DNA from 3 places in the Pararhodobacter zhoushanensis genome. Region 3 is predicted to be linked to each of the others. Evidence: riboswitches for the same ligand, from Rfam matches in the RefSeq annotation. Region 3 holds a riboswitch; each other region holds the start of a gene.

What was found. Region 3 has a riboswitch for cobalamin ahead of OKW52_RS16910 (TonB-dependent receptor plug domain-containing protein). Riboswitches for the same ligand answer to the same signal wherever they lie in the genome.
Region 1: another riboswitch for cobalamin. It lies ahead of OKW52_RS04095 (DUF1636 domain-containing protein); the one in region 3 lies ahead of OKW52_RS16910 (TonB-dependent receptor plug domain-containing protein).
Region 2: another riboswitch for cobalamin. It lies ahead of OKW52_RS04025 (CbtB domain-containing protein); the one in region 3 lies ahead of OKW52_RS16910 (TonB-dependent receptor plug domain-containing protein).

Annotation. Positions count from the first base shown of each region.
Region 1 covers NZ_JAPDFL010000001.1:814,613-821,293, reverse strand. The annotation lists gene OKW52_RS04110 (Tex family protein) at 1-1,763, opposite strand, end outside; gene OKW52_RS04105 (DUF1643 domain-containing protein) at 1,879-2,382, shown strand; gene cobO (cob(I)yrinic acid a,c-diamide adenosyltransferase) at 2,604-3,224, opposite strand; cobalamin riboswitch at 3,261-3,469, shown strand; gene OKW52_RS04095 (DUF1636 domain-containing protein) at 3,534-3,890, shown strand; gene cobW (cobalamin biosynthesis protein CobW) at 3,891-4,928, shown strand; gene cobN (cobaltochelatase subunit CobN) at 4,936-6,681, shown strand, end outside.
Region 2 covers NZ_JAPDFL010000001.1:800,260-806,940, reverse strand. The annotation lists gene cobM (precorrin-4 C(11)-methyltransferase) at 1-167, shown strand, start outside; gene OKW52_RS04040 (cobyrinate a,c-diamide synthase) at 164-1,489, shown strand; gene cobA (uroporphyrinogen-III C-methyltransferase) at 1,529-2,245, shown strand; gene OKW52_RS04030 (DUF1636 domain-containing protein) at 2,242-2,559, shown strand; cobalamin riboswitch at 2,635-2,821, shown strand; gene OKW52_RS04025 (CbtB domain-containing protein) at 2,857-3,021, shown strand; gene OKW52_RS04020 (CbtA family protein) at 3,037-3,759, shown strand; gene cobF (precorrin-6A synthase (deacetylating)) at 3,756-4,487, shown strand; gene OKW52_RS04010 (SDR family NAD(P)-dependent oxidoreductase) at 4,494-5,198, opposite strand; gene OKW52_RS04005 (darcynin family protein) at 5,198-5,521, opposite strand; gene OKW52_RS04000 (TetR/AcrR family transcriptional regulator) at 5,589-6,197, shown strand; gene OKW52_RS03995 (TAXI family TRAP transporter solute-binding subunit) at 6,332-6,681, opposite strand, start outside.
Region 3 covers NZ_JAPDFL010000001.1:3,400,446-3,407,126, forward strand. The annotation lists gene OKW52_RS16895 (anti-sigma factor) at 1-420, opposite strand, end outside; gene OKW52_RS16900 (sigma-70 family RNA polymerase sigma factor) at 417-860, opposite strand; gene OKW52_RS16905 (DUF4394 domain-containing protein) at 1,088-1,885, opposite strand; cobalamin riboswitch at 2,075-2,287, shown strand; gene OKW52_RS16910 (TonB-dependent receptor plug domain-containing protein) at 2,419-4,275, shown strand; gene OKW52_RS16915 (ABC transporter substrate-binding protein) at 4,352-5,110, shown strand; gene OKW52_RS16920 (FecCD family ABC transporter permease) at 5,107-6,096, shown strand; gene OKW52_RS16925 (DUF6925 family protein) at 6,105-6,681, shown strand, end outside.

The DNA of each region.
Region 1 (6,681 bases), 2.6 Mb from region 3:
GCCACATCCTTGCCCACCGATTTGACGATTCTGCGCGCCAAATCATAGGCTTCCGGGTGCACGGACGAGGCATCGAGCGGCTCTGCCCCACCCTGAATGCGCAGGAATCCCGCCGCCTGCTCGAAGGCCTTCGGCCCCAGCCGCGCCACCTTGAGCAGATCGCGCCGCTTGGCAAAGGGCCCGTTCGCGTCCCGGTGCGCCACAACAGCCTCGGCCAGCCCCGGCCCCAGTCCTGAGACGCGCGCCAGCAGCGGCGCCGAGGCCGTGTTCAGCTCAACCCCGACTGCGTTCACCGCATCTTCGACCACGCCATCCAGCGCCTTGCCCAGCGCCGACTGGTTCACGTCGTGCTGATACTGGCCGACGCCGATCGCCTTGGGCTCGATCTTTACCAACTCGGCCAGCGGATCCTGCAAACGGCGGGCAATCGACACGGCCCCACGGATCGACACATCCAGATCGGGGAATTCGCGCGCCGCCAGTTCAGAGGCGGAGTAGACCGAAGCCCCCGCCTCAGACACCACCACCTTGACCGGGCGCGGGCTGGGCAGTTTCGTCAACAGTTCCGCCGCCAGCGCATCGGTTTCGCGGCTGGCGGTGCCGTTGCCGATGGCGATCAGCCCGACGTTGTGCTTGCGGATCAGCGCCCCCAGCACGGCCAGTGTCCCCTGCACATCCAGACGCGGCTGGAAGGGATAGACCGTGGCATGGTCCAGTACCTTGCCGGTTGCGTCGACCACGGCCACCTTGACCCCGGTACGGATGCCCGGATCCAGCCCCATCGTGGCCTTGGCTCCGGCAGGAGCGGCCAGCAGCAAATCCTTGAGGTTGCGCGCAAAGACGCGGATTGCCTCGGTTTCGGATTTTTCGCGCAGGTCGGTCATCAGGTCGATGGTCAGGGACAGCTTCAGCTTGATGCGCCAGACCCAGCCGGCCAGCTTGTCCAGCCAGACGTCACCCTTGCCCGCCCGGCCGATGTTGAGCGCGGTTTTCACCATCTGCTCGGCCCGCGACTCGCCGGGCGTGGCTTCCGGCTCGACCTTCAGATCGAGCGCGAGGAACCCCTCATTGCGCCCCCGGAACATCGCCAGCGCGCGGTGGCTGGGCACGCCTGAGAGCAGCTCGGAGTGCGCGAAATAATCCGAGAACTTCGCGCCCTCGTTTTCCTTGCCCGGCAAGACCTCGGACGACAGAAACGCCGCCTGCGCCATGTAGGCCCGCAACTGGGCTTTCAGCGCGGCATCCTCGACCAGCCCCTCGGCAATGATCTCGCGCGCGCCCTCAAGTGCGGCCTTGGGATCGGCCACAGCCTCGGACAGATACCCCGCCGCCAAGACCTCAGGGTCAGCGACGCGGTCGGCAAGAATCGCCTCGGCCAAAGGCTCCAGCCCGTTCTCACGCGCGATCATCGCCTTGGTGCGGCGCTTGGGCTTGAACGGCAGGTAGAGGTCTTCGAGCACCGATTTCGTTTCGGCCCCGGTGATCGCCCTGGCCAGCGCGTCGGTCATCTTGCCCTGCGTGCTGATCGACTCAAAAATCACCGCCCGCCGCGCCTCCATCTCGCGCAGATAGGACAGCCGTTCCGCCAGATTGCGCAGCTGCGTGTCGTCCAGCCCGCCAGTGGCCTCCTTGCGATAGCGCGCCACGAAAGGCACCGTCGCGCCCTCATCCAGCAGCGCCACGGCGGCCGAGACCTGCTCGGGGCGGGCGCCAATCTCAGTGGCGATCTGACGGGGAATGCGCAAGTCGGCGGGAAGGGTCACGGAGGCGGGCCTTTCATCGGGGAACAGGCGGCGAACTTAGCCGCGCGGCGGCGCAACCGAAACCCCTTTCAGCGGGGACTGGCGGCCCGGCGCCGGGCTGCGCTATGAACGTCGCATGATCACCCGCACGCATACCAAGGGCGATGCGCCCTCAACCGCCGTCTACTCGCCCTGCGAGAAATTCCGCTACACCCTGACCCGGACTTGGGCGCCAGAGGGGCGGCGTGTGCTCTTTGTGATGCTCAACCCTTCCACCGCGACCGAGGTGCAGAATGACCCCACCGTCGAGCGCTGCGAGCGCCGCGCGCGCGCGCTGGGCTTTGGTGCGTTCCGGGTGTGCAACATCTTCGCCTACCGCGCGACGGACCCGAAGGTGATGCGGGCGCAGGACGATCCGGTCGGCCCGGGCAATGACGCAGCCATCGCCGAAAGCGCCGCCTGGGCGGATACAGTCGTCTGCGCCTGGGGCACCCACGGCGCCCATCTGGCGCGCGGCGCGCAGGTGGAGGCGCTGCTGCGCGGGACCGGCAAGCCGCTCTGGCACCTCGGCCTCAGCCTTGCGGGGCATCCCAAGCATCCGCTCTACATCAGCTATTCTCACCAGCCGGAACCCTGGTGACACGCCGGGCGACCGGGGGGCTGCTCGCCCCCGAACCCCCTCGCCAAAGGGGGAGCACGCTCCCCTTTGGAAACCCCCGTGGATATTTGACGCATAAAGTTGGGCCTTAACGATCCGTTAACCCTGCAACTTTATGCCCTAAATATCCTGGGGGGTGAATTGGCCGTCAGGCCAAGAGGGGGCGACGCCCCCTTGCCCGGTCGCCCACAGGGCGAAAAACTTCAGAATTCAACGCCCGCCTGCGCCTTGATCCCGGCGCGGAACGGGTGTTTGACCACCGCCATTTCCGTCACCAGATCGGCGATCTCGATCAACTCGGGTTTCGCGTTGCGCCCGGTCAGCACCACATGGGTCATGAAGGGCTTCTCATCGCGCAGAAACGCCACAACCTCGGCCAGATCCAGATACTCATACCGCAGCGCGATGTTGATCTCGTCCAGCAGCACCATCTGCACCGAAGGGTCGCGGATCAGCTCTTTCGCTTTCTCCCACCCGCGCTGGGCCGCCGCGATGTCTCGGGCCTTGTCCTGCGTTTCCCAGGTGAAGCCCTCGCCCATCGCATAAAACTGGCACAACCCGCCGAAATGCTCGGTCAGCAGCCGCCGCTCACCGGTATCCCAGGCGCCCTTGATGAACTGCACCACCGCGCAGGGCATCCCATGCGCGATAGAGCGCAGGATCATGCCGAACCCGGACGAAGATTTCCCCTTGCCCGGTCCCGTATGGACGATGATCAGGCCCTTCTCGCCCTGCCGGTCTTCATTCATCCGGTCGCGCGCCGCCTTGATCTTTTGCATCTTCGCCTTGTGTTTATCGGCCTCGCCGTCGCCCTCGCTGTTCATCCGGTCGCTTCCTTGCTTGACTCGTTTGTCCCCGCAGCGCATGTCCAGCGGGCTGGTGCCTGTCATCTGACAGGTGAAAAGGGAATGCGTCCGGGGGTCAACCCCAAAGCGCAGCCGCCCCCGCGACCGTGACCGAAGAGGTTGCCCAATGCCACTGGCCTTTGCGCCGGGAAGGCGGGCCGCCGCCGGGGGCCAGATCCCCGAACTTCGCAAGCCGGGAGACCTGCCAGCCGTGACGATACCAGCCGGACGGGGTGTTCTGGCGACGGGTTCGGCCTGCCGCCCCCGCATACCCCGCAAAGGAGCATGATGGCCGAGACGGTCGAACTTTTGGTCTGCGTGACCTGCAAGCGTGAGGGGATGAACCCCGATGCGCCCCGCCCCGGCCAGCAACTGGCCGATGCCCTGGCGGGTCAGTTGCCCGAGGGCATCACCCTGCGCCAGACCGAGTGTCTGTCCAACTGCTCGCGCGGCTGCACCGTCGCCCTGCGCGCGCCCGGTCGGTGGACCTATATCTACGGCAATCTCGCGCCCGAGCAGGCCGACACCGTCGCCGAGGGTGCCGCCAAATACCACGCCAGCGCCGATGGGCTGGTGCCCTGGCGCGAACGCCCCGAGCATTTCCGCAAGAACTGCATTGCCCGAATTCCCCCTCTGGAGGCCTGAATGTCCACGCTGAACAAAACCCCCGTCACCGTCATCACCGGCTTTCTCGGGTCAGGCAAGACCACGCTGATTTCGCATCTGATCCGCAACGCGGGCGGTCTGCGTCTGGCCGTGGTGGTCAATGAGTTCGGCACTTTGGGCGTTGATGGCGAGATCCTGAAATCCTGCGCGATCCCCGATTGTCCGGCGGAGAACATCGTCGAGCTGTCGAATGGCTGCATCTGCTGCACCGTCGCCGATGATTTCGTGCCCACGGTCGAGGCCTTGCTGGCCATGACCCCGCCGCCCGATCACATCCTGATCGAAACCTCGGGTCTGGCTCTGCCCAAGCCCCTGCTCAAGGCCTTCGACTGGCCCGCGATCCGCTCGCGCATCACCGTCGATGGCGTGATCGCGCTGGCCGATGCCGAGGCTGTTGCCGCGGGTCGTTTCGCCCCCGATCTGGCCGCGGTCGAGGCCCAGCGCGCCGCCGACGACAGCATCGACCATGAAACGCCCTTGAGCGAGGTGTTCGAGGATCAGATCTCCTGCGCCGATGTCATCTTGCTGACCAAGGCCGATCTGGCCGGTCCCGAGGGCGTCGCCAAAGCCCGCGCGGTGATCGCCGCCGAGGCCCCGCGCCCGCTGCCGGTGGTCGAGGTGACCGAGGGCATCGTCGATGCCCGCGTCATTCTGGGCCTCAATGCCGCCGCCGAGGATGATCTGGCCGCCCGCCCCTCGCATCACGATGGCCATGACGACCACGAGCATGATGATTTCGACACGGTTGTGGTCGAGATGGGCGAGATTGCCGATCTGCCCGCGCTGGCCGTGAAGATCGAGGCGATGGCCCGCGATCTCGATATCCTGCGCGTCAAAGGCTACGTTGCCGTCGCTGGCAAGCCGATGCGCGCGCTGGTGCAGGCGGTGGGGGCGCGGGTGCGTCACCAGTTCGACCGCCCGTGGAAAGCCGGTGAGCCGCGCGTCACGCAGCTGGTGGTCATCGCCGAACATGACCGCATCGACGCCGCTGCCATCAAGGCCGCGCTGGGGGTCTGACACCGCGATGCACGTCATCTTCCGCGAAAGTCACGGGCTGGAGGAAAGCGCCACGCCGCAGGATCTGGGCCAGACGCCCGGTGATCTTGTGGTGCTGTCGTTCTCGGACTCTGACCTTGGCGCTTTCGCGGCGGGGTGGCGGCGCGCGGGTGGAAACCTGCCCTCGCTGCGGCTGGCCAATCTGGCGGCGCTCAAGCATCCGCTCTCGGTCGATACCTATGTCGACAGCACTTTGCAGGGGGCCAAAGGCATCCTGATCCGGCTGATCGGTGGGGTGCCCTATTGGTCCTATGGGTTGCAGCAGGTGCAGGCGCTGGCCTCGCGCCACGGCATCGCGCTGGCCGTGTTGCCCGCCGATGGTCGCCCCGATCCGCGTCTGGATGAGATCAGCACGCTGCCGGTGTCCACTCTGCGCCGGTTGCAGCATCTGTGCGATCAGGGCGGCGCGGTGGCCGCGCAAGCGGCCCTGCAACAATTCGCGCTGGCATGTGGTCTCTATGCGCCGCCCGTGCGCGGCGTCCGGGCGCTGCCCGAGGTTGGCGGCTGGACCGCGCAGGGTCTGCACTGCCCCGCCGCGCTGTCCTTCGGCACCCGCCCGCGGATCGTCCTTACCTTCTACCGCGCCTATCTGACCGCCGCCGATACCGAGCCGCTGGAAGCCATCGCGCAGGCGTTCGAGGCGCAGGGCTATGACGTGATCGGCCTGTTCGCGCCTTCCCTCAAAGCCCCGCAAGCGCGCGGCTGGCTGGCGCGCTGGGTCAAGGCGCTGGCCCCGGTCGCGGTGATCAACGCCACCGCCTTCAGCGCGCAGGGTGAGGGCGGCACACCACTTGAGGCCGCCGGGGTGCCGGTGTTTCAGGTCGCGCTGGCCACCAACCCGCGTCAGGGTTGGGAGAGTGGCGAGCGCGGCTTGTCGCCCGCCGATCTGGCCATGCATGTGGTTCTGCCCGAGGTGGACGGGCGGCTGTTCGGCAGCGTCGTCAGCTTCAAGGACGCGACCGACCCTGACCCCGATCTGCAATTCGCCCGCGTCCAGCACCGCGCCGAGGCCCCGCGCATCGCGGCACTGGTGGCGCGTGTCACCGGCTGGATCGCGCTGGGCCAGACCGCGCCGCACCATCGCCGCCCCGCGCTGGTGCTCAGCACCTATCCGGGCAAGGGCTGGCAGATGGCGCATGCCGTCGGCCTCGACGCGCTGGAAAGCACCCGCGCGATCCTGCAAGACCTGAGTGCGCAGGGCTACGCCATCGACGCCGCCGATCCCCGCGCGCTGGAAACCGCCCGCATCGAGTGGTCCCTCTTCGATTACCGCCTCGCGCTGGCGAAGCTGCCGCAAAAGCTGCAACAGGCGATCCATCTGGCGTGGGGCGACCCCGATGATGACGACAGCCTGGTCGACGGCGCCTTCCATTTCGCCGCCCTGCGCGCTGGAAACGCCCTGATCGCCCTGCAGCCCGAGCGCGGCATCGTCACCGCCCGCGACGCCGATTACCACGATGTCGCCCGCGTCCCGCGCCACGCCTATGTCGCCTTCTACCTCTGGCTCAAGCAGCAGGCCGACGCGCTGGTGCATATCGGCGCGCATGGCACGCTGGAATGGCTGCCGGGCAAATCCGTTGCCCTGTCCGACGCCTGCTGGCCCGAGGCGCTGACCCGCGGCCTGCCCGTGATCTATCCGTTCATCGTCAACGACCCCGGCGAGGCCGCGCAGGCCAAGCGCCGGATCGGTGCCGTGACCCTTGGCCACGTCCCG
Region 2 (6,681 bases), 2.6 Mb from region 3:
CCATCGAGGCGCTGGTGGCGGGGTCGATGGAACGTACGGCGTTGATCTTGGTGGGCCCGGCGCTGGCTGGGGAAGGCTTTGCGGAAAGCAGCCTTTATGCGAGCGAATACGACCGCCGTTTCCGCCCGCAAAGCGCCGATTCGGTCTATGCGGACAGCAAGGAATGAGCGTGCCGGGACTGATGATCTCGGCCCCCGCCTCGGGCACCGGCAAGACCACGGTCATGCTGGGCCTGCTGCGCGCGCTCACCGAGGACGGGCTGAGCGTGCAGCCGTTCAAATCCGGCCCTGACTACATCGATCCTGCGTTCCACCGCGCGGCTTGCGGGCGGGCGTCGTTCAATCTGGATACGTGGTCGATGGGGCCGGGGCTGTTCGACGCCATCGCGGCCGAGGCGGCGGGGGCGGATATCGTTGTCGCTGAAGGCTCGATGGGGCTTTACGACGGCGTGGCCTTTGCCGGGGCGACGGGGCACGGGTCCAGCGCCGAGACGGCGCGGCGGATGGGCTGGCCGGTGGTGCTGGTGATCGACGTGTCGGGGCAGGCGCAGAGCGCGGCGGCGACGGCGCTGGGATTTGCGAATTATGCGCCCGATCTGCCCTTTGCGGGGGTGATCCTGAACAGGGTTGCCTCGCCCCGGCACGAGCGGCTGGCGCGGCTGGGGATGGAAGCGGCAGGCATCACGGTGCTGGGCGTCTTGCCCCGGCGCGGCGATCTGAAACTGCCTGAGCGGCATCTGGGGCTGGTGCAGGCGGTGGAACACCCCGATTTGGACCGCGCGATTGCGGATTATGCCGCGTTCCTGCGCGAGAATGTCGATCTGGGCGCGATCCGGGCGGCGGCGGCAGGTGGGGCGGCAGGTGGGATGAAATCCCACCCTACGGGGTTGCGCCTTGCGCCGCCGGCGCAGCGGATCGCGCTGGCGCAGGATGCAGCGTTTTCCTTTGCCTATCCGCATCAGGTCGAGGGTTGGCGGCGCGCGGGGGCCGAGATCCTGCCGTTCTCGCCGCTGGCGGATGAGGCCCCCGACAGCAGCGCGGATCTGGTCTGGCTGCCGGGTGGCTATCCTGAGCTGCACGCCGGCGTGTTGGCTGGCGCTGAGCGGTTCCGCACTGCCCTGCGCGCGCATGCCGAAACCCGCCCCGTGCATGGCGAATGCGGGGGGTATATGGCGCTGGGTGAGGGGTTGGTGGACAAGGCGGGCACGCGGCACCGGATGGCCGGGCTGTTGGGGCTGGTCACCAGCTATGAGACGCGCAAGATGCATCTGGGTTATCGCCGCGCGGTGCTGACGGCGGATATGCCGGGGTTCGCGGCGGGGGCGGTTCTGCGGGGGCACGAGTTCCATTACTCGACGATTCTGGAGCAACCGGATGCGCCGCTTGCCGCCGTTACCGATGCCGAGGGCGCGGCGGTGCCGGAGACGGGATCGCGGCGCGGGCGGGTGACGGGGACCTTCTTTCACCTGATCGCGCAGGACGGGGTGTAAGAAAAAGATGCGTATTGTCAGCAAGATGAAAGGGCGGGGATGAGCGGGTTCGTGTCCTTTGTCGGGTCGGGGCCGGGCGATCCTGAGTTGTTGACCGTGAAGGCGGTGAACCGGATAAAAGCCGCCGAGGCGATCTTGTTTGATGACCTGTCTGCAGGGGCGATTCTGGAGCTGGCGAACCCGGCGGCCGAACTGGTCGCGGTGGGCAAGCGGGCGGGCCGCCCCTCGCCCAAGCAGGACCATGTCAGCCGATTGTTGGTCGATTACGCGCAAGGCGGCGCGCGGGTGGTGCGGCTGAAATCGGGCGATCCGGGGATTTTCGGGCGGCTTGAGGAAGAGATCACCGCGCTGCGGGCGGCGGGGATCGGGTTCGAGATCATTCCCGGCATCACCTCGGCCTCGGCGGCGGCGGCAGCGGCGGGCATCCCGCTGACCCGGCGGCTGGAGGCGCGGCGGGTGCAGTATGTGACCGGGCATGATGTGACCGGGGGGCTGCCCGAGGGGCTCAACCTTGCTGCGCTGGCCGATCCGCAGGCGACCACCGTGGTCTTCATGCCCAAGCGCACCTTCGCGAGGCTGGCCGGGATGCTTCTGGCGGCAGGCCTGCCCGGCGACACCCCTGCCCTGCTGGCGGAAAATGTCAGCCACCCCGACCAGCGCCTGACCCGCTCGACCGTGGCCGGGCTGGCGGCGGTGCTCGAGCAGGCCGACGCGCGTGCGCCGGGGTTGATCCTGTACGGGCCGCTGTCGGAATGAAGGTCACCCTGTGCCACACCTGCGCTTTGGGGCGCGGGGGCTTTGCGCCAAGGCTGGCACAGGCGCTGGACGCGGCAGGCGTCGCCGCCGAGGTGACCACGGTCGAGTGCCTCTCGGGCTGCACGCGCCCGTCCTCGGTGGCATTTCGCGCGCCCGGCAAGACGGCCTATCTGTTCGGCGATCTGACCGAGGCAGACCTCGATGACCTCACCCGCTTCGCCCAGCTCTACGCCCGGTCCCCCGACGGGCAGTTCGCCGATGCCCGCCCGCTGGGCGCTCTGCGCTTCAAGGCGCTGGCCCGCATCCCCGGATAGCGACACCAATCCCCCAAACGTCGCGAACGGCTGCCGCAGTGCCGCGATCCGCCTTGACCGCGAGGGCCTCTTCCGGCAATTGTGAACGCGTCAGGTGCCCCGCCTTGGGGCTGAAACGGGAACGGGGTGAAATGCCCCGGCCGCCCCCGCGACTGTCAGCGACGAGCTGGCTGCCATCATGCCACTGTTCCATCCGGGACGGGAAGGCGGCAGTCCGCAGCGACCCGCGAGCCAGGAGACCGGCCCGACACGCGAGAACTGGAAATCGCCGTCGGAGGGACGGCAAGGAGAGCAAACATGACCACGACGACCCAAACCAAGACCCAATCGCTGCTGGCCCCGATCCTTGGCATGGCGGTGATCGGTCTGACTGTGCTGCTGGCCGTGGGCCACGCGCAATCGGCGACCCTGCATGACGCGGCGCATGACATGCGTCACGCCACCGGCTTCCCCTGCCACTGAACAGCGCCGCCAACAATGTTTCAAAAAATGATGACCGGCGCGTTGATCGCCGGTATTGCGGCGGGGCTGCTTGCAGCCGTGCTGCATTTCGCGTTTGTCCAAAGCTATATCCTGCTGGGCGAACAATATGAAACCGGCGAGCTGGTGCATTTCCAGACGCCTGCCGATCACGCCACCGAGGATCATGCCGCCGCCGACCAGCATGATCACGGCAGCCACGAGCATGGCGATGAGCCGAGCGTGCTGCAGCGCAATGCGCTGACGGTGGGCTTCACGGTGCTGCTCTATGTCGCCTACGGCATGCTGCTGACCGCTGGTTTCGCCATCGCGTCGCAGTTCGGCCGCAAGATCACCGCGACCGAAGGGGCGCTCTGGGGTCTGGCCGGGTTTGTCGCGTTCCAGATGGCGCCGGGCATGGGGCTGGCCCCCGAGCTGCCGGGCAGCGCTGCTGCGGATCTGACCGCGCGCCAGATCTGGTGGTGGAGCACGGTTGTCGCCACCGGCGGCGGGCTGGCCTTGCTGGCTTACGGGCGCAGCATCCTGACCGTCGTGGCCGGGATCGTGTTGCTGGCCCTGCCGCATGTCATCGGCGCGCCGCTGCTGGATGCCTATTACGGCTATGCCCCGACCGAAGTCGGCGCGATCTTCTCGTCGCGCGTGCTGGGCGTTGGTCTGGCGGTCTGGGTTGTGCTGGGCTGGCTGGCCGGGCGGCAATGGGACCGTGGCGCGGCAGCATGATCGCGCTGGATCTGATCGGCATCGGCACCGGCAACCCTGATCACGTCACTTTGGCGGCGATCCGGGCGATGTCGCAAGCCGATCTGATCCTTCTGCCCCGCAAGGGCGATGAGAAAAGCGATCTGGCGGACCTGCGCCGCCAGATCTGCGCGACCCACCTGAGCGACCTGTCGCGCGTGGTCGAGTTCGACCTGCCGCTGCGCGACGCCAAGACCGCCTATCTCGATGCGGTCAACGACTGGCATGACGCCATCGCCGCCTGCTGGAAAGCCACGATCGACGCGCATCTGCCGGGTGGCGGGCGCGTGGCGCTGCTGGTCTGGGGCGATCCGTCCCTTTACGATTCCACCCTGCGCATCGCGGCCCGGCTGGGGATCACGCCGCGCGTGGTGCCGGGCGTGACCTCGCTCTCGGTGCTGACGGCGGCGCATGCCATCCCGCTCAACGACCTCGGCGCGCCGGTGGTGATCACCACCGGGCGACGGCTGCGCGACGCGGGCTGGCCGGCGGACGCGGATGCCGTGGCGGTGATGCTGGATGCGGGCGGGGCGTTCTCAACGCTGGACCCGCAGGGGGTGACGATCTGGTGGGGTGCCTATCTGGGCATGCCGCATGAGGCGCTGATCCACGGGCCGCTGGCCGAGGTCGCGCAGCAGATCCTCGACACCCGCGCCGCACTCAGGGCACAGCACGGGTGGATCATGGACATCTACCTGCTGCACCGCTGACCCCGCCTATCGCAAGATCCGCGCGGCCATGCCCGGCGAGACCCGGTTGACCACCCGCAGCAGTTTCGTGCGCTCGACCCAGATCTCGCGCTTGCCTGCCGCGATCCCCGCCAGAACCGCGCGCGCCGCCGCCTCGGGCGAGAGTTTTCGCAAGGGATCGCCAAGCGACAGCGTGGTGTCGACCAGCGTCATGATCGCCTCGCTCACTTGAATGCCGCGCCGCGCATCGTCCAACTGATAGCGCAGCGCCTTGGTGAAGGCGCGCAAACCGGCCTTGGTGGCGCAATAGGTCGCAGCCTCAGCTGTCGGCTGGATCGCCAGCCCCGAGGTGACGTTGCAGATCACCGCACCCGGCGGCAGATGCGGCAGCATCGCCACACACAGGCTGATGGGCGCGGTCAGATTGATCGCCACCTCGCGCCGGATCGCGGCGGCATGGGCGGGGTCGGTGGTGGTGTAGCGGGTGTGCTCCATCACGGCGGCGTTGTTGATCAGGACCGAGCAGTCGGGATGCGAACGCGCCACCCACGCGGCCACCGCTTCGGCCGCGCCCGGCTCGGCCAGATCGACAGCAAAGCTGTCAAACCCCGGCACCGGCTGGCGCGCCACTGCCAGCACCTGCGCACCGGCCTCGGCCAATTGCGCGGCCATCGCCCGCCCGATCCCGCGCGACGCGCCGGTCAGCAACACGACCTTTCCCGCGAAAACCATCACGCGGCCTCGGGGGCATAGCGGCGAAAACCGTCTTCAAGGGCGGGCACGATCGCGACCAGCTCGAAATAGGGCACGCTGAGCAGCGCCGAATCGCGCAGCCGGTCGATGGCGCGGGACCAGCCGGGCAGATCGGCGGTCTCGACCATCAAGACATCCGAGCACTGGGTGCCGAACGCCTCGGCATCGAAGAACCGCACCGGGCCAAGCCCGGCGAGGCCAGTTGCCGCCAGCACCTCGGCCCCCAGCGCATTGCGCTGATCGCGGGGAAGGGCCAGCCATTCGGGACGGGCGCGGAGCAGAAGGAAGAACGTCAGGGTCATCAGCTTGTCCTCTCATCGGATGAAAGGCAGAATGTGAGCAATCTTTCAGCTTTCCAACTCGCATCCCATGACCGCCCCAACCCCGCGAAAATCCCCTCGCCAACACCGCGCGCAAGCCACCTGCGCCGCGATCCTTGAAGCCACGGCTCGCATTCTGGAAAGCGCGGGGCCCGAGTCCCTGACCACGAATCGCATCGCCGAGCGGGCGGGCGTCTCTATCGGCTCGCTGTACCAGTACTACCCCGACAAACAGGCGATCCTTGCCGAACTGGTCCGCGCCCAGCGCGCCGCGTTGCTGGCGGATCTGAACGCGGCAGCGCTGCTGGCCGAGGGGCTGGACCTGCGCGCCACGGTGCCGCTGCTGATCGCGGCCTCGCTCAAGCACCACGCGCACCGCCCTTTGCTGGCGCAGCGGCTGGAGGCGGCGGAAAAGACACTGGCGCTGGATGCGGAAACCGCCGCGCTCAAGGCGCAGATCGACGCGCTGGTGGTGAAAGTGCTGGCGCAACGCGGCGTCGCGGACCCGCGACAAGCGGCGTTCGATCTGGCGGCGATGGTGAACGGCTGGGCCGATGCGGCGGTGATGGCGGGCGACAGCGACACCGTGGCGCTGGCCGCGCGGATGACGCGCGCCGCCAACGGCTATCTCGGACTGGTGCCCGGATCGGTGCGCTGAAGCGCACCCTACACGGCTTGGGGTAGGGTGCGCTTCAGCGCACCGCTGTCACGCAAAATGGGACACGCAAAACGGGGCCAAGCAAAACGGGGGCAGTCGCCCGCCCCCGTCCTATCGCCTTCAACCCGGCTCGCTTACATCGGCGGGCGCAGCGCGTCGGGGATGTCCATCCCGATCTCTTCGTAATAGCGCAGCGCGCCCGGATGCAGCGGCAGGTTCAGCGCGTCCAGCGCATGGTCCAGCTGGATCGCGCGCAGCCACGGTGCCGAGGAACCCATGCCCTCGACCCCTTCCCAGAAGGCCTTGGTCATCGCATAAACCGCCTCCGCATCGACATGCTCGCCTGCGCCGATGCCGACGATCGAACCGGGGACCGTCACCGCTTCGGTGTTGACCTGCCCGTCGCCATAGATCCCCGCCGGGATCTCGACCAGCACACCGCCCGGACGGTTCATGATCGCCTGCACCCCCGGCATCGCCAGTT
Region 3 (6,681 bases):
CACGGGTGCGCCAGCCGCGTCGAGCAGCACGGCGATGACCGAGGGCTGAGGCGTGGCCATCAGCACCCAGCCCAGCATCACGGCCAGCAGCAGCGCGGCGGCCACGCCGCTCAGGGCTGTCGCCCGCCAGCGCGTGGCCTGAAGGCGGACGGCGGACAGATCGACCACATTGTCGCGCACGCGAACAGCAGCCTCGACCGGTGCATCCAGCGCCGTGTCGATACGGGTCCACAGCGTTGCCGGGATCTCCAGCGTGTCGGCGGTGTCATCGAGCGCACCATAGCGCAGCCGGGCGCGCTCGACCTGCGCCGCCACGGCGGGATCGCGCGCGCACAGCGCCTCAAGTGCCGCCGTCTCGGCCTCATCGGCCAGTCCCACAACCAGTTCGTCGATGCGTTCGTCGAGAGGGCGCTCGCTCATGACAGGCACTCCCGCAGTTTCAGCAACCCGCGCCGGACCCAGGCCTTGACCGAGCCCAGCGGTGCCCCCATCCGTCCGGCGATTTCGCCGTGGCTGTAGCCCAGCACATACGAGGACAGGATGGCCATTCTTTTATCGGGCTCAAGTGTTTCAAGGCATTGGCGCAGATCGTTGGTCAGATCCAGCCGGTGATAGGCGGTTTCCAGCGTCGCGCTGTCCGAGGCGGTCTCAAGCGCGGCCGGGTCCAGCAGCTCTTCGCGGCCCGCATTGCGCAGCAAGGTCAGGCAGCGGTTGCGCAAAATCGTGTAAATCCAGGCCTTTGCCGAACCGCGCTCGGGATCGTACTGGCCCGCGCGCCGCCAGATCAGCACAAAGCTTTCCTGCGTCGCATCCTCGGCCAGATCCTGTCTGCGCAGCATACGGCGGGCAACGCCCAGCATCCGCCCCCCTTCGGCATCGAGCAGGGTTTTCAGCGCGGATCGGTCGCCCGAGGCACAGGCCTGAAGCAAGCTGGCATGGTCTGTCACAGTGTCGAACGTCCCCTTGCGGCAGGGCACATCGGCGTCTGCAGGGGCAAGGTAAGTGATTGGCCCGGAGGCTGTCAAATGCTGGCTGGTCTCGCAGGTGCGGGCCACCGTCATCCTCACGCCTCCGGGCCGGGAACCGCTTACATCGCGGTCATGAAGGTGATGTCGCGCACGGTCACGCCGTCAGCGCCGGTCAGCGCCCAGTTGTCCCCCACAGCGCCGGTTTCCAGCGACACGGTATACAGCGTCGAACCCGCGACCAGCCAGCCGGTGTTGGTGCCTTCGGCGTCGGTGGCGATGTCAAACGCGTAGGCGTCGGTCGCGTCGATGCCCAGAAGACCAACCGCCGCCAGCGTGCCGTCGTTGGGCGAAACCTGACGGATCAGCGCGACGATGGTGGCGTCGATGTCATACATTGCCGTCGATTCCGGGCGGCCATACGAGTTGATATAGGCAGCCGCCACAATCGCCGGGGCTTCGCCGGCATGCATGTCGGCCTCGACATAGGCGAGGCTGCCGTCAACCGTCACAGCACCGGTATCGACGTCGACGCGGTGGTTGGTGACGCCCGACATGAAGCGCAGCTTGTCGGCCATCGGGTTGAAGTCGACGATGACAGCGGCACCGTCTTCGATCGGCAGCGGGGTGTTCATGGTGGAAATCACCGTGGCCGCGCCGGTGGCCGGGTCGATCTCGACGACCTCGAAATCAGCGGTCACGCCGATCAGCTGGCCGGTGGCCGGGCGCAGGTCGATGCCCAGCAGGCGGTCGACGCCCTCGACCGGCATCGAGGCGGTCACGGTGGCGGTGCTGACATCAATCATGTGCAGCATGTTGTCGCCCGACAGCGCAACGGCGGTCATGCCCGATTGGGCCGAGGCAATCGAGGCAGTCGTGGCGAGGGCGGTTGCGGCCAGCGCAGTGGTCAGCTTGGTCATCGGGTGGCTCCTTGGGTTGCCTGCACCATGGACGATCCACGGTGCTGTACTTCCAAGACTCGCGCCGGGGCCTGTTTGGATGCAGCGCGCGTAAACTTTTTTCGGGAAGACAGAAAAGCCTCTGCCCGGTGGCCCGAGCGAGAGTGTCGCAGGGCCCGAACTGCCCTTGACCCTCAGCCATGACGGGTGCTACCCAAAAGGTGTTCCGGTTCCCGTGCAGCTGTGTGCGGGACGCAAGAAGGGAACCCGGTAAGCCGCCGACAAGGGGGCGATTCCGGGGCTGCCCCCGCAACTGTGAGCGGTGAGTGCGGTCGGATATGCCACTGGAGCGCGTCGCTCCGGGAAGGCCCGACCAAGCGTTGACCCGTGAGTCAGGAGACCTGCCGGTACACACCCTGTTCCGGGCGCGGAGGGCGCCAGGGCAACGGCTATGCCGTCGCGGTGACATTCACCCGCGGCGGTCTTGTAAACCCCGCACATTGTTGACCTGACGGCGCCCTTCGCTGGCGCCTGCGCATCCGTTCGGGGGTATCATGCGCCGAATTCTGTCTTCCGTTTCCCTGTTGGCCCTTGGCCTGTCCACCCAGCCTGCCATGGCGCAAGAGTATTACGATCTTGGCACGCTGATCCTCAGCGGCGGGCTGACCCCCATCGAGCAGGCCAATCTTGGCCGCGCCGTCACCGTCGTCACCGGCGACGAGATCGAAGAGCGCGGCCTGACCACCGTGCAAGAAGCCCTGCGCGCTCTGCCCGGGGTGGCGGTCAACGGCTCGGGCGACAGCTTCACGCAAGTGCGTATCCGCGGCGGCGAGGCCAATCACACGCTGATCCTGATCGACGGGATCGAGGCGGCGGGCGGTGACGGGGAATACATCCTCAGCGGTCTGGAAACCGCGATGATCGAGCGCATCGAGGTGCTGCGCGGCCCGCAATCGGTGGTCTATGGCTCGAATGCCTCGGCGGGGGTGATCAACATCGTCACCCGCCGCGCCACACCCGGCCTGACCCGTGACATCCAGATCGAGACCGGCGCGGCGCATCGGGCAAGCGGGTTCTTTGGCTGGCGCGGTACGCGGGGCGGCGTGTCGCTGGCGTTGTCGCATCTCGACGATCAGGGCTACGACAATTCCGGCGATGGCGGCGAACGGGACGGCATCCGCCGCTCGACGGCGATCCTGTCAGCCGATTACACGCTGAGCGACACGCTGGTGCTGGATGTCACCTTGCGCCGCTCGCGCGAGCATTATGACTTTGACTCGACCAACTGGGCGGCGACCGATGCCGACGGCTATGTCGTCGATGATCCCACCCAGTACAGCGACCGCGACGAGATGACGGCGGGTCTGGGATTGACCTATACCACGCTCGGCGGTCGGCTGACGCACCGGGTGTCGCTGGCCACGACGCAGAACAGTCAGGCCAACAATGGCGCGGCCCCCACGGATACGCGCAGCGATGCCGCGCATTACCGGCTGAGCTTCGGGCTGGATGGCGCGCCGGTCGAGACCTCGGCGCATCTGCTCAACGCGATGGTCGAATGGGAGCGCGATTCGAGCAGCTCGAACCCGCTCTATGACCGGACCAGCACCTCTTACGCGCTGGAATATCGCGGCGAGATCGGCGGCTGGTCGGTGCAGGCCGGGGCACGCCATGACGACAACAGCGTGTTCGCGGATGCCAGAACCTGGACGCTTGCGGCGGCCTATGATTTCGGCGGCGGCTGGCGGTTGCATGGCTCGGCGGGCACCGGGGTGGTGAACCCCAGCTATTTCGAGCTTTACGCCAATGCCTTTGGCTATGTCGGCAACCCCAACCTTGCGCCCGAACGCAACCGCTCGATCGATCTGGGGCTGGAGATGCCCTTGGGCGACACCGGCACACTGGATGTGACGGTGTTCCGCGAGGCTCTGACCGATGAGATCACCGCCGTCTCGACGGGACCGGGCAGCTTCAGCTACATCAACCAGACCGGCGACAGCCTGCGTCACGGGGCCGAGATCAGCGCGCGCACGCAGGTGTCGGACACGCTGTCGCTGCGCGCGGCCTACACCTATCTTCAGGCCGAAAACCCCGATGGCAGCGTCGAGATCCGCCGCCCGCAGCACGAGCTGGCCCTCGGGGCGAGCTGGGGCTTTGCGCAGGGGCGCGGCAGGCTGAGCGCCGACCTGCGCCATGTGCGCGGCAATTGGGACACGCAGTTCTGGGGCGCAAATGCCACGGTCGAGCTGCCCGCCTACACCACCGTCGATGTCGCCGCGCAGTATGATCTGAGCACGCGCATGACGCTGGTCGGACGGGTGTCGAACCTGTTCGACGCCGAGGTGATGGATGTCTGGGGTTACGCAGGACGGGGGCGCGCCGCTTATGTCGGTCTTCAGGCGCGTTTCTGAGGCGTTGGCTCTGGTGTTGGCCCTTGCCGTTCCGGCAGGGGCGCAGCCCCCGGAGGCGCCGCGCCGGGTGGTGTCGATGAACCTGTGCACCGACCAGCTGGCCCTGATGCTGGCGGCGCCGGGGCAGCTGGTTTCGGTCAGCTATCTGGCGCAGGACGGTGTCGTTGCCCCGCTGCAAGAGGCCGCGCGCGCCCTGCCCGCCAATCATGGGCTGGCCGAAGAGGTCTACCTGCTGCAGCCGGACCTCGTGCTGGCCGGGCGGTATTCGACGGTCGCAACCGTCGCGATGCTGCAGCGCCTCGGCGTGCCTGTGATCCGGTTCGAGCCTGAGAACAGCCTTGATGACGTCGAAGCCTCGCTGGCACAGATGGGGGCCGCGCTGGGGCGCGACGCCGAAGCCCAAGCGGTCATCGCCCGTTTCCGCCAGGACCGTGCGCTGCTCGCCACCCATGCCGCGCAGGTCCGCGCCGGGGCCGAGGGACCGCGCGCGGTGCTCTATTCCGCGCGGGGCTGGACCGGCGGGTCAGAAACCCTGTCCGGTGACATCCTGCGCGCCGCCGGGCTGCGCAATCTCGCTGACGAGCTGGGCCTCGCGTGGGGGGGCATGGTTGCCCTCGAATCCCTGCTGATCGCCGATCCGGACCGGCTGATCCTTGGCCAGCCGGGCCACAGCCCCGAAGGCTGGTCCGAGGCGCGCGCGCTGCTTCACCATCCGGCCCTGCGCCACAGCCGCGCCTACGCTACGGGCGTCACCGCGAATGACCGGGACTGGGTCTGCGGTACGCCGTATGTTCTGGGCGCGATTGCCCGGCTGATCGACGGGACGGCACCATGAACAGACTGCTGACCCCTGCCCTTGTGATCCTCGTCATCCTGCTGATGCTTGCCTCGATTCTGATCGGTCCCGCTGCGGTGCCGGTCGGTGACAGCCTTGCGGCGCTGATCCGGGGCGACGGCGGGCCGCTGACACTGGTGATGCGCGAGCTGCGATTGCCGCGCGCGGTGCTGGCCGCGACCATCGGTGCCGGGCTTGGCCTGTCGGGCGCGGTGATGCAGGGCTATCTGCGCAACCCGCTTGCCGAGCCGGGCCTGCTGGGCGTCTCGGGCGCGGCGGCGCTTGGTGCGGTTCTGGCGCTGCAAACCGGGCTGGCGGCGGCAATGGCGCTGGCCCTGCCGCTCTCGGGCCTTGCCGGGGCGTTCACCGCCGTTCTGGTGCTGGCACTGTTGGCCGGGCCGTCTGGCGGCGCGCTGACGTTGATCCTTGCAGGGATCGGGGTCTCGGCCCTGTCCGGGGCCGGGCTGGCGCTGGTGCTGAACCTGTCGCCCGATCCCTTCGCCGCGCAGGAGATCGTGTTCTGGTTGATGGGCTCACTGGCCGACCGATCCTGGAGCCATGTCGCCCTTGCCCTGCCCTTTATCGTCGTGGGCTGTGCGGTGCTGCTGACACAAGCTCAAGCCCTGTCAGCCCTGACGCTGGGCGAGGAGGCGGCGGCTTCCATGGGCGTGAACCTTGGCCGCCTGCGGGTGGTGGTGCTGCTGGGCACCGCCGCCGTGGTCGGCGCATCCACGGCGGTCGCCGGGTCCATCGGCTTCATCGGCCTGATGGTGCCGCATATCCTGCGCCGCGTCACACGGGGCAATCCCGCGCGTCTGCTGCCCGTATCAGCCCTTGGCGGGGCGGCACTGCTGCTGGCCGCCGACATCGCCGTGCGCCTGATCCTTCCCGGTCGCGACCTGAAACTGGGCGTGCTGCTGGCCATCCTCGGCGCGCCGTTTTTCCTGATGCTCATCCTGCGCACCCGTTTTGCGCAAAACGCCTGAGGTCCGTCATGAACCTGACTGCAACCCTTTCCCTGCTCGACCGCCAGCTCGCCGATCCTGCCACCGGCTGGTCGATGGGCTCTTTTGGTGCCATCGCCGAGTTCCGTCACGATCCGGGCGAACCTGCGCAGACCGGCCCGCTGATGCGGGTAACGGCACGCGGCGGCGTCCAGTTGTCTCTGCCGCCCGAGCTGCACCCGGTCGCCTGCGAGACGCTCTCGCCGCGCGCCGGTCTTTGGGGGCAGGCGCTGATGCTGTGCCTGCCGACCGAACTTTCGGCGATGAGCCGCCGCGCGGGTCTGACCGAACTTGGCCCCGACCGCGCCGCCCTGCGCCCGCAGGACCGTGACGCCGTGCTCTTTGACATGGGTCTGGCACAGCCGCAGGTGGATTTTTGTATCCGCACCGCTGATCCTGCCCTGCTCAAGACGCTGCGGGCCGCGGTCGGGCAATCGCTGATGACGCCGGGAAATCCGGCGATGGCCGCGATCCTTGCCGCGCATCCGCACCGCATTGCCCTGACGCGGCTGGGCCGGGTCGAGGTCTTCCAGAAGATCGGCGGCCCCGATACCGGCGGCGTCTCGC